Regions from separate parts of the Polaromonas sp. P3_B1 genome, predicted to be linked through region 2. Evidence: riboswitches for the same ligand, from Rfam matches in the RefSeq annotation. Region 2 holds a riboswitch; the other holds the start of a gene.
The links. A riboswitch is a leader RNA that binds a small molecule or an ion and turns the genes downstream of it on or off. The one in region 2 is predicted to bind S-adenosylhomocysteine.
Positions count from the first base shown of each region.

Region 1: linked by a shared signal. The riboswitch ahead of ahcY (adenosylhomocysteinase) and the one ahead of metH (methionine synthase) in region 2 are both predicted to bind S-adenosylhomocysteine.

Region 1 is NZ_JBFUGK010000032.1:47,904-55,014, forward strand. It holds gene AC1DXS_RS17905 (MFS transporter) at 1-474, shown strand, start outside; gene AC1DXS_RS17910 (HAD-IIB family hydrolase) at 607-1,401, opposite strand; S-adenosyl-L-homocysteine riboswitch at 1,479-1,551, shown strand; gene ahcY (adenosylhomocysteinase) at 1,655-3,085, shown strand; gene AC1DXS_RS17920 (TlyA family RNA methyltransferase) at 3,276-4,289, shown strand; gene metF (methylenetetrahydrofolate reductase [NAD(P)H]) at 4,298-5,128, shown strand; gene AC1DXS_RS17930 (septal ring lytic transglycosylase RlpA family protein) at 5,141-5,764, shown strand; gene AC1DXS_RS17935 (cupin domain-containing protein) at 5,802-6,272, opposite strand; gene AC1DXS_RS17940 (GbsR/MarR family transcriptional regulator) at 6,497-7,111, shown strand, end outside.
Region 2 is NZ_JBFUGK010000003.1:89,651-96,761, reverse strand. It holds gene AC1DXS_RS02920 (homocysteine S-methyltransferase family protein) at 1-911, shown strand, start outside; gene AC1DXS_RS02915 (Bug family tripartite tricarboxylate transporter substrate binding protein) at 1,104-2,081, shown strand; S-adenosyl-L-homocysteine riboswitch at 2,153-2,248, shown strand; gene metH (methionine synthase) at 2,264-5,017, shown strand; gene AC1DXS_RS02905 (glycine zipper 2TM domain-containing protein) at 5,202-6,011, shown strand; gene AC1DXS_RS02900 (M23 family metallopeptidase) at 6,118-7,111, shown strand, end outside.

The DNA of each region.
Region 1 (7,111 bases), on a different contig from region 2:
CTGCAGCAAATCTTCGGCATCCACGACGGCATCGTCAACGGCCTGGCGATTGCCACCTTTTTCGGCCTGGGCGCGGTGTCGCCAACCTTGCTGAAAAAACTGTCGCCGGTGCGCATGAGCGCCGTCGGGATGAGCTTGCTCGCCGTGGGCGCGGGCCTGGTGGCTATGTCGCTGGCAACCCGTTCCGTGGCGCTGTTTTTTGCGGGAACGGCGCTGGCCGGTTTCGGTGGCGGCTCGGCCTTCTCCGCGCAGGTGCAGACGCTGGCACCGATAGCACAGCCACACCAGCGGGCCGAGTTGTTTTCTGCGCTGTATGCCGTCAGCTACCTGGCCTTCAGCGTGCCGGCCATGCTGGCCGGCCGGTTGATCGCGCCGCTGGGCTTGCCGGCCACGGTGGAGGGTTATGCCACGCTGGTGCTGGCGGTGGCCGCGTTGGGTGCCTGGCTGCGGTGGGGCTCTGTGCGGCGCGGATAGGTGCTCACCCCTTCCGACGCTCACTTCGTGTAGCGTCCCCTCCCCTTGCAGGGGACGAAGCCTGCGGCCCTGCAAAGCAGGTTCCGCGGCTTCTGCTTGATGAACCCAGCCTATCCGCGGGAATGGGCCGGGTTAATCCAGCAGCGCGCGGACGAGTTCGGTAAACCCCGCGCCGCGCTCGCCGCGCGTCACATAACGCGGCAGGTGCGCCAGCTGCGGCACAAAACGCGCGATGTTGGCTACACCCACGCTGTTGGCAAAAGCCTTGAACATCAGCTGGTCGTTGGTGGAATCGCCCACGTACACCCATTGCGCGATCTCGGCATCAAGGTCCCGCTGCCAGAGCTCGCGAACAATCCAGCGCGCGCCTTCCAGCTTGTTGTGCTCGCCGTACCAGCCATTGATGTGAATGCTGCTCACGGTGGCATGCATGCCTTCGCTTTTCATGAGCGCCACGACGGCGGCGATCTGCTCATCCGTGAGCCGGGTGAACTCGCTGTGGTCAATGGCGATGTCGGTTTCACGGCCCGGCGAGTCGGTGGCGCGGGTCACGCCCGGCAGCTCGCGCTCAATGCGTGCCAGCACGGCCTGCATGCGAGCGAAGTTGCCGCTGCGCGTCGCCGCATCTTGCTGGTAGATCTTGGACAGCGGTCGTGGCGCGGCGCCTGTGGCATCCGGCAGCAGCGCCACGGCGCCGTTTTCCGCCACGATGGCATCGACGGGCCAGCGCGCCGCGAAAGGCTCACTCCAGCCCACGGGGCGGCCGGTAATCGCCACCACCTTGAGCCCGGCGGCCTTCAAGGCACTCAAAGCCTGAAGCGCATCGGCGGTGATTTCCCCCTCGGTGGTCAGTGTGTCGTCGATGTCGGTAAAGAGGCCGGTGACGGCCCGGCGTTGCGCGGCGGGCCAAAGGGGGAGTTCTTGCATGGTGAAATTTTCGCATGGTGGCCCTGGGCTTCTGTGATGGGGCTGGGCAAGCGCGGACAGCTTGGATACAATGGCTGCTTCCTGAGGAGCGTTGCAAGCCACACCACGTGGACCAGGCTCAGGACTTCATTGCAACCACGCTCACCCGCATGCGCTGTCTCTCAAGCCGGGTGAATGACTGAATTCCCCCTCCCTTGAATGCCGCATGCCCGTGGCGATTTTGCCCAGTTACGTTTGATTTTTGGAGAACCGTATGAGCGCCGTCTTGAAGCCTTCCACCGACCACATCATTGCCGACATTTCGCTTGCCGCCTGGGGCCGCAAGGAACTGAACATCGCCCAGACCGAGATGCCCGGCCTGATGGCCATCCGCGAAGAGTTCGCGAAGGCGCAGCCGCTGAAGGGCGCGCGCATCACCGGCTCGCTGCACATGACCATCCAGACCGGCGTGCTGATCGAGACCCTGCAGGCCCTGGGCGCCGACGTGCGCTGGGCTTCGTGCAACATCTTCTCCACGCAGGACCACGCCGCCGCCGCGATCGCCGCCGCCGGCACGCCGGTGTTCGCCATCAAGGGCGAAACCCTGGCCGACTACTGGGACTACACCCACCGCATCTTTGAATTCAAGGGCGCCAAGGGTACGCCTGAAGAAGGCCCCAACATGATCCTGGACGACGGCGGCGACGCGACGCTGCTGATGCACCTGGGCACCAAGGCCGAGAAAGACGCCAGCCTGATCTCCAAGCCCACCAGCGAAGAAGAAACCTGCCTGTTCAATTCGATCAAGGCCAAGCTCGCTCAAGACCCGACCTGGTACAGCCGCCGCCTGAAGAACATCATCGGCGTGACCGAAGAAACCACCACCGGCGTGCTGCGCCTCAATGAAATGTCGGCCAAGGGCACGCTGGCCCTGCGCGCCATCAACGTCAACGATTCCGTCACCAAGTCCAAGTTCGACAACCTGTACGGCTGCCGCGAATCGCTGGTCGACGCGATCAAGCGCGCCACCGACGTGATGGTCGCCGGCAAGGTTGCCGTGGTCGCCGGCTACGGCGACGTGGGCAAGGGCTCGGCCCAGGCCCTGCGCGCACTGAGCGCACAAGTGTGGGTGACCGAGATCGACCCGATCAACGCCCTGCAGGCCGCGATGGAAGGCTACAAGGTCGTGACCATGGAATACGCCGCCGACAAGGCCGACATCTTTGTGTCCGCCACCGGCAACAAGAACGTCATCACCTACGCACACATGGCCGCGATGAAAGACCAGGCCATCGTCTGCAACATCGGCCACTTCGACAACGAAATCGACGTCGCCGCGCTCGAAAAATGCACCTGGGAAGAGATCAAGCCGCAAGTCGACCACGTGATCTTCCCGGACGGCAAGCGCATCATCCTGCTGGCCAAGGGCCGCCTTGTGAACCTCGGCTGCGGTACCGGCCACCCGAGCTTTGTGATGTCGTCCAGCTTCGCCAACCAGACCATCGCCCAGATCGAGCTCTTCACCAAGAAAGAGGCTTACGAAGTCGGCAAGGTCTATGTGCTGCCCAAGCACCTCGACGAAAAGGTCGCGCGCCTGCATCTCAAGAAGGTCGGTGCGGTGCTGACCGAGCTGAGCGATGAGCAGGCTGCGTACATCGGTGTCAGCAAAGCCGGCCCGTACAAAGCCAATACCTACCGCTATTAATTGGTAGTGGCGGTATTCCTCCCTCTCCCCCTGGGAGAGGGCAGGGGTGAGGGCTGGCGGCGCCTGTTTGCCCTCGTGGGTTTTTGGGGCCGCTGGCCCTCACCCCAACCCTCTCCCAAAGGGAGAGGGAGCAAGACACTAGGACTCCGCCTGGATGGTTTCAGGCGAGAGGTCCATTCCACGGAGCACCATGCGCGCTGACCTCTTCCTCGTCGACCACGGCCATGCCGCCACCCGCTCCCAGGCCCAGCGCCTGATTGCCTCGGGCGTGCAATGGCGCGCGGAGGCGGACGCGCCCTGGAAGAAGGTCGCCAAGAACGGCGACGAGATTCCGGAAGGCGCGGAGCTGCAGCTGCTGGACACCACCGAAGCCAAGTACATCTCGCGCGGCGGGCTCAAGCTGGAAGGCGCGCTCAAGGCCACGGGCCTGTCCGTGACCGGCTTGCGTTGCCTGGACATCGGCCAGTCCACCGGCGGTTTTACCGATTGCCTGCTGCAGCACGGCGCCGCGCAAGTGGTGGGCGTGGACGTGGGCCACGGCCAGCTGCACGCCAGCCTGCGGGGCGACCCGCGTGTGGTCTGCATCGAAGGCCTCAATGCGCGTTCCATGACGGCCGCCGACCTGGTGGCCGGCCATGCGGGCGACAGCGGCGACATGGACTTTGGTGATGACTTCGATGATGAAGATGAGGGCGAAGAAGATCCGGCCATTGAAGCGAACTTCGACTTCCTGACTGGTGACCTGTCTTTTATCTCGCTCACGCTGGTGCTGCCCGCGGTGGTGCGCCTGCTCAAGCCCGGCGGCGACCTGCTGATGCTGGTCAAGCCGCAGTTCGAGCTGCAGCCCGGCCAGATTGGCAAAGGCGGCATCGTGCGCGACCCGGCGCACTTCGCGTTTGTGGAAAAGCGCTTGCGTGATGCCTGCGCGGCCCTGGGGCTGGAGGTCAAGGCCTGGCTGGACTCGCCGATTGAAGGCGGCGACGGCAACCGCGAATTTTTTATCCAGGCCGTCAAGGGTGATGACGTGGCCGGCGAAGACCAGCCGCTGCCGGCCGCGCCGCAGCGCAAGGTCGCCAAGCGCGTGCCGCGCGCCGAGCTGCGGGCCTCCCGCGCGCCGCACGAAGACTCCGAACTCGCGCATGCCGGCCAGCCCGGGCCGGCGCGCGGCAAGCGGCGTGACAAAAAAACCGATAACGACGAGTGAGATTCGAGATGAACCTGCCCCTGAGCTTTGAATTCTTCCCCCCCAAGACGCCCGAAGGCGCGGCCAAGCTGCGTGTGGCGCGCCAGGCGCTGTACGCGCACAAGCCCGAGTTCTGCTCGGTCACCTTCGGCGCGGGTGGTTCCACGCAAGAAGGCACCTTCGGCACCGTGAAGGAAATCCTGGATGAAGGCGTGGCCGCGGCCTGCCATTTCTCCTGCGTGGGCGCGACCAAGGCCACGGTGCGCAAACAGCTGGCCGAGCTGCGGGCCATGGGCGTCAAACGCCTGGTGGCGCTGCGCGGCGACCTGCCCAGCGGCTACGGCGCCGGCGGCGAGTTCCATTACGCGAGCGACCTGGTGGCCTTTATCCGCGAGGAAACCGGCGACGCCTTCCACATCGAGGTGGCGGCCTACCCCGAAGTCCACCCCCAGGCCCGGTCGGCTGACGCCGACCTGCAGGCCTTTGTCAAAAAGGTCAAGGCTGGCGCCGACTCGGCCATCACGCAGTATTTTTTCAACGCCGATGCCTATTTCCGTTTCGTCGACGATGCGCAGGCCCTGGGCGTGGACCTGCCCATCGTGCCGGGCATCATGCCCATCATCAGCTCCACGCAGTTGATGCGCTTTTCCGACGCCTGCGGCGCCGAGATTCCGCGCTGGATACGCCTGCGCCTGCAGGGCTTTGGCGACGACACCGCCTCCATCAAGAGTTTCGGCCTGGACGTGATCACCGGCCTGTGCGAGCAGCTGTACGCCGCGGGCGTGCCCGGCGTCCATTTCTACACGATGAACCAGGCCGCGGCGACGACTGAAATCATCGGGCGGCTGCAGCGGGCCTGAGCCCGGCCACCCATGCGCGAGGGTGTGGTCCATGGTCTTCGTGCCACCGGTGCGGCGGCTTTCATCGCTTTGGTCGCCTTGCTGGCGGCTTGCACGACGGCGCCGACCACATCGCCGGCGCCGCGCCCGGTCTCGCCCCGGCCCGCTCCTGCGCCCCAGCATGACGCGCCCGGCCAGGCCGTTGATGAAGTGCCGGCACCCGTATCCCTGACCGAGCGGCCCCGCCCCGAACTGCTGGGCGGTGAAGTGCCGCGCGAGTTCCAGCGCGGCACCGCCTCCTGGTACGGCCCGCGCTTTAACGGCAGGCGCACTGCGAGCGGCGAGCGTTTTGACATGCGCGAGTTCACCGCCGCCCACCGCACGCTGCCCTTCGGTACCCTGGTGCGCGTGCACAGCCTGGTCAACGGCCGCGACGTGGACGTGCGCATCACCGACCGCGGCCCCTACGCCGGCAACCGCATCATCGACCTGAGCCGCGCCGCGGCCGAGGAGCTGGGCATGCTGGGCATGGGCTTCAAGGAGGTGGTGCTGCTGGTGCCGGAGTCCACGCCCGAGGTGGCTGTGGCGCCGCCGCCCGCGGTCAGGATGCGCCCGCCTGTACGGCGGCGCCCTGCCGCGCCCCGTACTCCACGCTGAAACGCTTCACCGGCTGTGGGCCTGCCTGCCCAGTTGTTTAATTCACGAAGGTCACGTCGTCCTTGGGCTGCGGCGGAATCTTGATGGCAAGCGCCTTGACGGGCCCGCTGGTCACCAGCGTACCGCCATGTGCCGTGCCCTTGGGAATGATGATCAGCGTGCCCGGTTTGAATTCCTTGCGCTCGCCGCCCAGCCACATGGCACCACTGCCTTCGATGATGTATTGGATCTCGTCGGTTTTGGGGTGAATGTGTTTTGCCACGTTGCCGGACTGAATGCCGATGGTGGCGTTGTCGGTGATGACCAGGCCCCTGGCGTTCATCTCGGGGTTGGGGGTGGCGGGAATGTCGCCGTGCTTGAGTGCCGCGAGGTCAATCATCGCCGGCGCCAGAGGCGCTGCCTGCGCATGTGCATCGGGCAAGGCGCGTTGGGCCAACGGTGACAACGCGATTCCGGCCACAAAGGCCAGGGTGACGGCAAAGCCGAGGGCGGTGGTGGTGTGGCGCATGGAATCCTTTTTGAGGTGTTGTGGATGGGGCGGGCCAGTATGCCTAGCTTGCGCCCGGCTTGCCAGTAGCGGTGACCCGACTGAGGGTGAGCACGTGCGAAGGCCCGATGCCAGTGCATCCCGCTGGCCGGTAGGGTCAATAAAGCCCATAGGCGCGAATCGCCTCAATTTATTAGAATTTCAGTAATTCCTGAAAATTCAATAAATCAAAGAGGCCCGGCGCCATGAATCTTCCTCCCCTGACCCAGCGTTTTGTCCTGCATTTCGGTGAAATGGGCAGCCGCTGGGGCATCAACCGCACCGTGGGGCAGATTTATGCCCTGTTGTATGTGTCTCCCCGGGCCCTGAATGCCGACGACATCGGCGAGGCGCTGGCGTTTTCGCGCTCCAACGTCAGCATGGGGCTCAAGGAGCTGCAGTCATGGAACCTGGTGCGGCTGCAGCACCTCCCCAATGACCGGCGCGAATACTTCCAGGCGCCTGAAGACGTCTGGGCCATTTTCCGCACCCTGGCCGAGGAGCGCCGCAAACGCGAGATCGACCCGACGCTGTCCATGCTGCGCGATGCGCTGATGGAGCACCCCTCGCACGCGGACGACATCCACGCCCAGGCGCGCATGAAGCAGATGCACGATTTGATCGAGCTCATGACGGGCTGGCTGGCCGACGTGCAGAAAATGGACTCAGCCACGCTGGTGAGCCTGATGAAGATGGGCGCCAAGGTGCAGAAGCTGCTGGAGATGAAAAACAAGGTTGCCGGCAGCATGAAGGCCGGTTTGACAGGCCGCGCGGCATCCCCCACAGTGGCAGCCACGCCTTCCGATGCGCCCGAACCCGCG
Region 2 (7,111 bases):
TCAAGGACTTCCACAAGGACGTCAAGGGCAACAACGAATTGCTGAGCCTCACGCGCCCCGACGTGATCCAGGACATCCACGAGGGCTACCTGGCCGCTGGCGCGGACATGATTGAAACCAACACCTTCGGCGCGACCACGGTGGCCCAGGCCGACTACGACATGGCCGAGCTGGCCGTCGAGATGAATTACGAGTCGGCCCGCATCGCGCGCGCCGCCTGCGACAAGTTCTCCACGCCCGACAAGCCGCGCTTCGTCGTCGGCGCTCTGGGCCCCACGCCCAAGACGGCCAGCATCAGCCCCGACGTGAACGACCCCGGCGCGCGCAACACCAGCTTTGAGGAGCTGCGCAAGGCCTACTACGAACAAACCGAGGCCCTGGTCAAGGGCGGCAGCGACGTGCTGCTGGTCGAGACCATCTTCGACACGCTCAACGCCAAGGCGGCGCTGTTCGCCATCGACGAGTACTTCGACAACTCCGGCGAGCGCCTGCCCCTGATCATCAGCGGCACGGTGACCGACGCTTCGGGCCGCATCCTGAGCGGGCAGACCGTCACCGCCTTCTGGCACAGCGTGCGCCATGCCGCGCCGCTGGCCATAGGCCTCAACTGCGCGCTGGGCGCGACCCTGATGCGCCCCTACATCCAGGAGCTGGCCCGCGTGGCCGGCGACACCTTTATCAGCTGCTACCCCAATGCCGGCCTGCCCAACCCCATGAGCGACACAGGCTTTGACGAGACGCCCGACGTTACCTCGCGCCTGCTGCGCGAATTCGCCGACGAAGGCCTGGTCAACATCGTGGGCGGCTGCTGCGGCACCACGCCGGACCACATAGGGGCGATTGCGCATGCCGTGGCCCCGGTGGCGGCGCGCTCGCGGCAGGGCGGCGCGTTTTACAAAGAAGCCGCCTGAGCTGCCAACCCGGCCGTTCATCTCGTCTTCTGACCCTCTCCTGACGCCGAGGGCTGTGCACCCCTCAGCGCGTCATGTTTAGCGGCTATAGTCGGGACCCGTTTGTCAGGCCGGCTTTTTTCTTTATCCGGCGCTGCGCCCTGCAGCCGCCTGCGGCCGGACACACGCAACATTACAAAGGAAACCTTGAACGTGCGTTCATTCATCAAGATCGCCGCGGCATTCGCCGTGGCCGCCGCAACCCTGTCGGCCCAGGCGCAACTGGCACCGCAAAAGCCGGTCACCATCGTCGTTCCCTATCCGGCCGGCGGCCCGCTGGACAATGCCGCGCACATCCTGGCCGAGAAGCTGCGCCCCCTGCTCAAGACCGAAGTGCTGGTCGACAACCGGCCCGGCTCGGGCGGCAATGTGGGCGCCGCGCTGGTTGCCAAGGCGCCGGCCGACGGCAATACCCTGGTGATGGGCGCGGTGGCCACCCATGCCATCAACCCCTGGCTGTATCCCAACATGCCTTATGACGCGCTCAAGGACTTCACGCCCATCACGCTGGTGGCCCGTGTGCCCAATGTGCTGGTCATGAACGCCGAAACGGCCAAACGCCTGAACATCAAGGACACCAAGGACCTGATCGCCTACGCGCGCAAGAACCCCGGCCGGCTGAACTACGCCTCCGGCGGCAACGGCAGCGCCGGCCACCTCGCCGGCGAACTGTTCAAGAGCCTGGCCAAGATCAGCATCGTGCACCTGCCTTCCAGCGGCTCGGCCCAGGCGCAGGCCGGCCTGCTGTCCGGCCAGGCCGACCTGATGTTCGACAACCTGGCCTCGGCCAGCGCCAACATCAAGTCGGGCAAGCTGGTGGCCTTCGGTGTGACCACCATCAACCGCTCCAGCAGCTTCACAGAGATCCCCACCATCAACGACGTGGTGCCGGGTTTCCACATCAGCACCTGGTTCGGCATCTTCGGTCCGGCCAACCTGCCCAAGGCCACGACGGACCAGCTGCAAAAGGCTTTTGCCGCCGCGCTCAACACGCCTGACACGGCCGAAAAGTTTGCGCGCATGAGCGCTACGCCCAGCCCCATGACCTCGGCGGACTTTGCTTATATGGTCATGAAAGAGCATGCCGATTACGGCCGCCTGATCAAGGTTGCCAAGATCAAGCTGGATTGAGCAGGCACGCCATTTCCCGGACATTCGTGCCGGGAAATGGCGCAATGGGACTTGAGCCCTTAAAATAGCGGCAACCCAAGGAGCGTTGCAGCGGACCCCAGCGTCCGTCAGGCTTGGGTTACGGGCTGCCCTTCCGGCGCTGCCCGCGGCAACGACGCTCACCTTGGCCTTAAGGTGAGTCCGTGTCCGAAACCGAAAATTCCGTCCCTGTTCCCCCCATGAAGCTGTCCGGCCTGGAGCCGGTCGACATAGGCGCGGGCACCCTGTTCGTCAACATCGGCGAGCGTACCAACGTCACCGGCTCCAAGGCCTTCGCCCGGATGATTCTGAACGGCGAATACGAGCAGGCCCTGGCCGTCGCCCGCCAGCAGGTGGAAAACGGCGCGCAGATCATCGACATCAACATGGACGAGGCCATGCTGGACAGCCAGGCCGCCATGGTGCGCTTCCTGAATCTGATCGCCAGCGAACCCGACATCGCCCGTGTGCCCATCATGATCGACAGCTCCAAGTGGAGCGTCATCGAAGCCGGCCTGCGCTGCATCCAGGGCAAGGGCATCGTCAACTCGATCTCGATGAAAGAAGGGCTGGAACCCTTCAAGCACCAGGCCAAGCTGCTCAAGCGCTACGGCGCGGCGGCCGTGGTGATGGCCTTCGACGAAACAGGCCAGGCCGACACCTACGAGCGCAAGATCGAGATCTGCGAGCGCGCCTACCGCGTGCTGGTCGACGAGCTCGACTTCCCGCCCGAAGACATCATTTTCGACCCCAACATCTTCGCGATCGCCACCGGCATCGAGGAGCACAACAACTACGCGGTCGACTTCATCAACGCCACGCGCTGGATCAAGCAGAACCTGCCCGGCGCCAAGGTCTCGGGCGGCGTGTCCAACGTGTCCTTCAGCTTCCGCGGCAACGACCCGGTGCGCGAAGCCATCCACACCGTGTTCCTCTACCACGCGATCCAGGCCGGCATGGACATGGGCATCGTCAACGCCGGCATGGTCGGCGTGTATGACGACCTGGACCCGGTGCTGCGCGAGCGCGTTGAGGACGTGGTGCTCAACCGCACGCCGGTCTACAAGCCGGGCGAGCCCGAACTCACGCCCAGCGAACGCTTGATCGAAGTCGCCGAAACCGCGAAAAGCGGCGCCAAGGACGACAGCAAGAAAAACGAATGGCGCGCCCTGCCGGTGCGTCAGCGCCTGTCGCATGCGCTGGTCCACGGCATGAACGAGTTCATCACCGAAGACACCGAGGAGATGTACCGCGAAATCCTCGCGGAAGGCGGCCGGCCGCTGCACGTCATCGAAGGCCCGCTGATGGACGGCATGAACGTGGTCGGCGACCTGTTCGGCCAGGGCAAGATGTTCCTGCCCCAGGTGGTCAAGAGCGCCCGCGTGATGAAGCAGGCCGTGGCGCACCTGCTGCCCTACATCGAGGCTGAAAAGCTGCAGCTGGAAGCCGCCGGCGGCGACGTCAAGACCAAGGGCAAGATCATCATCGCCACCGTCAAGGGCGACGTGCACGACATCGGCAAGAACATCGTCACCGTGGTCCTGCAGTGCAACAACTTCGAAGTCGTCAACATGGGCGTGATGGTGCCTTGCCACGAAATCCTGGCGCGCGCCAAGGTCGAGGGCGCCGACATCGTCGGGCTGTCCGGCCTGATCACGCCCAGCCTGGAAGAAATGCAGTACGTGGCCGCCGAGATGCAGAAAGACGAGCATTTCCGCATCAAGAAGATCCCGCTGCTCATAGGCGGCGCCACCACCAGCCGGGTGCACACGGCTGTCAAGATCTCGCCGCACTACGAAGGACCGGTGGTGTATGTGCCCGACGCCTCCCGCAGCGTCAGCGTGGCGCAAAGCCTGCTGTCCGAGCAGGCGGCCAAATACATCGACGAGCTCTACGCCGACTACGACAAGGTGCGCACCCAGCACGCCAACAAAAAGCAGGTGCCGATGTGGCCGCTGGCCAAGGCGCGTGCCAACGCCACCCCACTGGACTGGGCCGGCTACACGCCGCCGGTGCCCAAGTTCACAGGCCGGCGCGTATTCAAGAACTTCGACCTGGCCGAGCTCGCGCACTACATCGACTGGGGCCCTTTCTTCCAGACCTGGGACCTGGCCGGCCCCTTCCCGGCCATCCTCAAGGACGAGGTAGTGGGCACCGAGGCCGTGCGCGTGTACGGCGACGCGCAGCGCATGCTCAAGCGCCTCATCGAGGGCCGCTGGCTTACGGCCAACGGTGTGATGGCGCTCTACCCCGCCAACAGCGTGGGCGACGACATCGAGATCTACACCGACGAGACGCGCAGCGAAGTCGCCATGACCTGGTACGGCCTGCGCCAGCAGACTGAAAAAACCGCCATCGACGGCGTGATGCGGCCCAGCCGCTGCCTGGCCGATTTTGTCGCGCCCAAGGGCGTTCCCGACTACATCGGCCTCTTTGCCGTGACCGCCGGCATAGGCGCCGAGAAGAAGGAAAAGTATTTCCTCGACGACCACGACGACTACTCGTCCATCATGCTCAAGGCGCTGGCCGACCGCCTGGCCGAGGCTTTTGCCGAAAGCCTGCACCAGCGCGTGCGCAAGGACCTGTGGGGCTACGTACCCGCCGAGTCGCTGGACAGCGAGGCGCTGATCGCCGAAAAATACCAGGGCATACGCCCGGCCCCCGGCTACCCGGCCTGCCCGGACCACAGTGTCAAGAAGGAGATGTTCGAGCTGCTCAAGGCCGCCGAGATCGGAATGGCCCTGACCGAAAGCCTGGCCATGACCCCGGCGGCCAGCGTCAGCGGCTTTTACCTGAGCCACCCGCAAAGCACTTATTTCAACGTCGGCAAGATAGGCGACGACCAGCTGCAGGACCTGGCGCAGCGGCGCGGCCTCAAGGCGGACGAGTTGCAGCGCCTGCTGGCGCCCAATCTCTAGAGCTGCTCAAAAACCCTCCTGGAACAACAACTTCCAGGATGGCCGCGGCCATTCGCGTTTACGGCGACTTTGCCGCAGAATAAGCGGCGTTTACATAAATACACAGCCGCTTGCCAAAGCGTGTTTACTTTCACGGCATGGGAAACGTTGAACAAGCGATCTGATCTCACTTGAGGGAATTGCCATGAACACATCCACTGAAAACCTCCAGCCCGGCCAGCAGGCCTCCTCGGCCAGCAAGCCCTTGTGGGCCGCCGTCGGCATTCTGGGCGTCGCCGTCCTGGCCATGGGCGGCACCATGATTTACCAGATGCGCAACCCGGTCAGCGCCACGCCGCCGGTGGCGCTGGCCACCCCGCAGGCAGCGCCGCAAGCGGCCGCGCCCCTGGCCGCGGCCAGCAGCAGCGCCAGCGCCGCGGACGACCTGGCCGAGAAACCGGCCGCGGCCCCCGCCAAACCCGCTCCCGTTCCCGCCAAGAAGGTGGCCAAGCCCACGCCCAAGCCGGCACCCGCGCCCAGCTACGCCGGTATTTCCCCCGCTCCCGGCCCTGCGCCTGCACCGGTTCCGGTTGTAGCCGTCTGCCATGTGTGCGGCGCCGTTGAATCGGTTACCCCGGTGGAGCGCTCCACCAAACCTGCCGGTGTCGGCGCCGGCGCTGTTGCCGGTGGCGTGCTGGGTGCCGTACTCGGCAACCAGATCGGCCATGGCGGCGGCCGCACCGCGGCCACCATCCTGGGCGCAGTCGGCGGCGGTTTTGCCGGTAACGCGATCGAAGGCCATATGCGCAAGGAAACCGTTTACCAGGTCGGTGTGCGCATGGAAGATGGTTCGCAGCGTGTCGTGGAAGTGGCGCGCGCGCCCAGCGTGGGCAGCCGCGTGACGGTCGAAGGCAATGTGCTGCGCACCGGTGACGGCGCCGTCTATGGCCCCAAGCCGCCGCCCGCGCCCGTGGCCGCACAGCCCGCTGAGCCTGCCCCTTACTACAGCCGCTGATCCATCCACAGAAAAGCCCCGCAGCAGCCCTGTTGCGGGGCTTTTTTACGTCCGCTCTCCAGGGGCCTTGGCGCTATGATGACCGGCCCATCACAAGGAGGATCGCATGCGGCGCTTTTTCATGCTCCTGCTGGCCCCGCTCATGTTTGCCGGCAGTTTTCAGGCGATGGCTGCCGGGCCCAAGGCCGGCATGGACCAGCTCGAATTCGCCGGTGCGCAGGACCAGAACACCCCCGTGCTGCTGAGCGCCGCCTCGCACCCCGTGCCGTTTCTAGGCGCCGACGGCCGCGTGCACATTGACTACGAGCTGCAGGTGATCAACGCGCGCGCCGTGCCGGCCAGGCTGGTGTCGCTGGAGGTGCTGGACGCCGGCTCCGGCAAGGTGCTGGCCAGCGTGTCCGGCGCCGAGGTCGCCCGCACTTTTTCCCTGCTGGGCGGCGCCGCCACCGACAGCCTGGACGCGGCCCAGGCCGGCTTCTTCTGGATCGACGTGGTGCTGGAGCCCGGCCAGCCCCTGCCGAAAGCGCTGTCGCACCGCGTGGTGACGGCCGGCGCGGAGGTCAAGCTCACGGCCGCCGTCAAACCCGCGAGCGAAGGCATCGTCCAGACCACACAGACCGGCGGCAGCGTGGCCCTCAGCACCCGGCCGGCGCCGCTGATAGGCCCGCCGCTGGAGGGCACGGGCTGGGTGGCTTTCAACGGCTGCTGCAAGGAGGTTCCGCATCGGCGTGCCGGCATTCCCGTCAACGGCGTGCTGTATGTGAGCCAGCGCTTTGCCATCGACTGGATCAAGCTGGACGCGAACTCGCAGCAAAGCAACGGCGACAGCAACAAGAACGAAAACTGGCCCACCTACGGGCAAAAAGCCATTGCCGTGGCCGACGCCAAGGTGGTGTCCGTGCTCGACGGCCTGCCCGAGCGCGTACCCAACGCTTTGCCGCCCGACACCACCATGCAGAACGTCACCGGCAACCACGTGGTGCTGGACCTGGGCCGCGGCTACTACGCGTTTTACGCCCACCTGCAGCCCGGTTCGCTCAAGGTGCGCATCGGCGACCGCGTCAGGCGTGGCCAGGTGCTGGCGCTGCTGGGCAACTCGG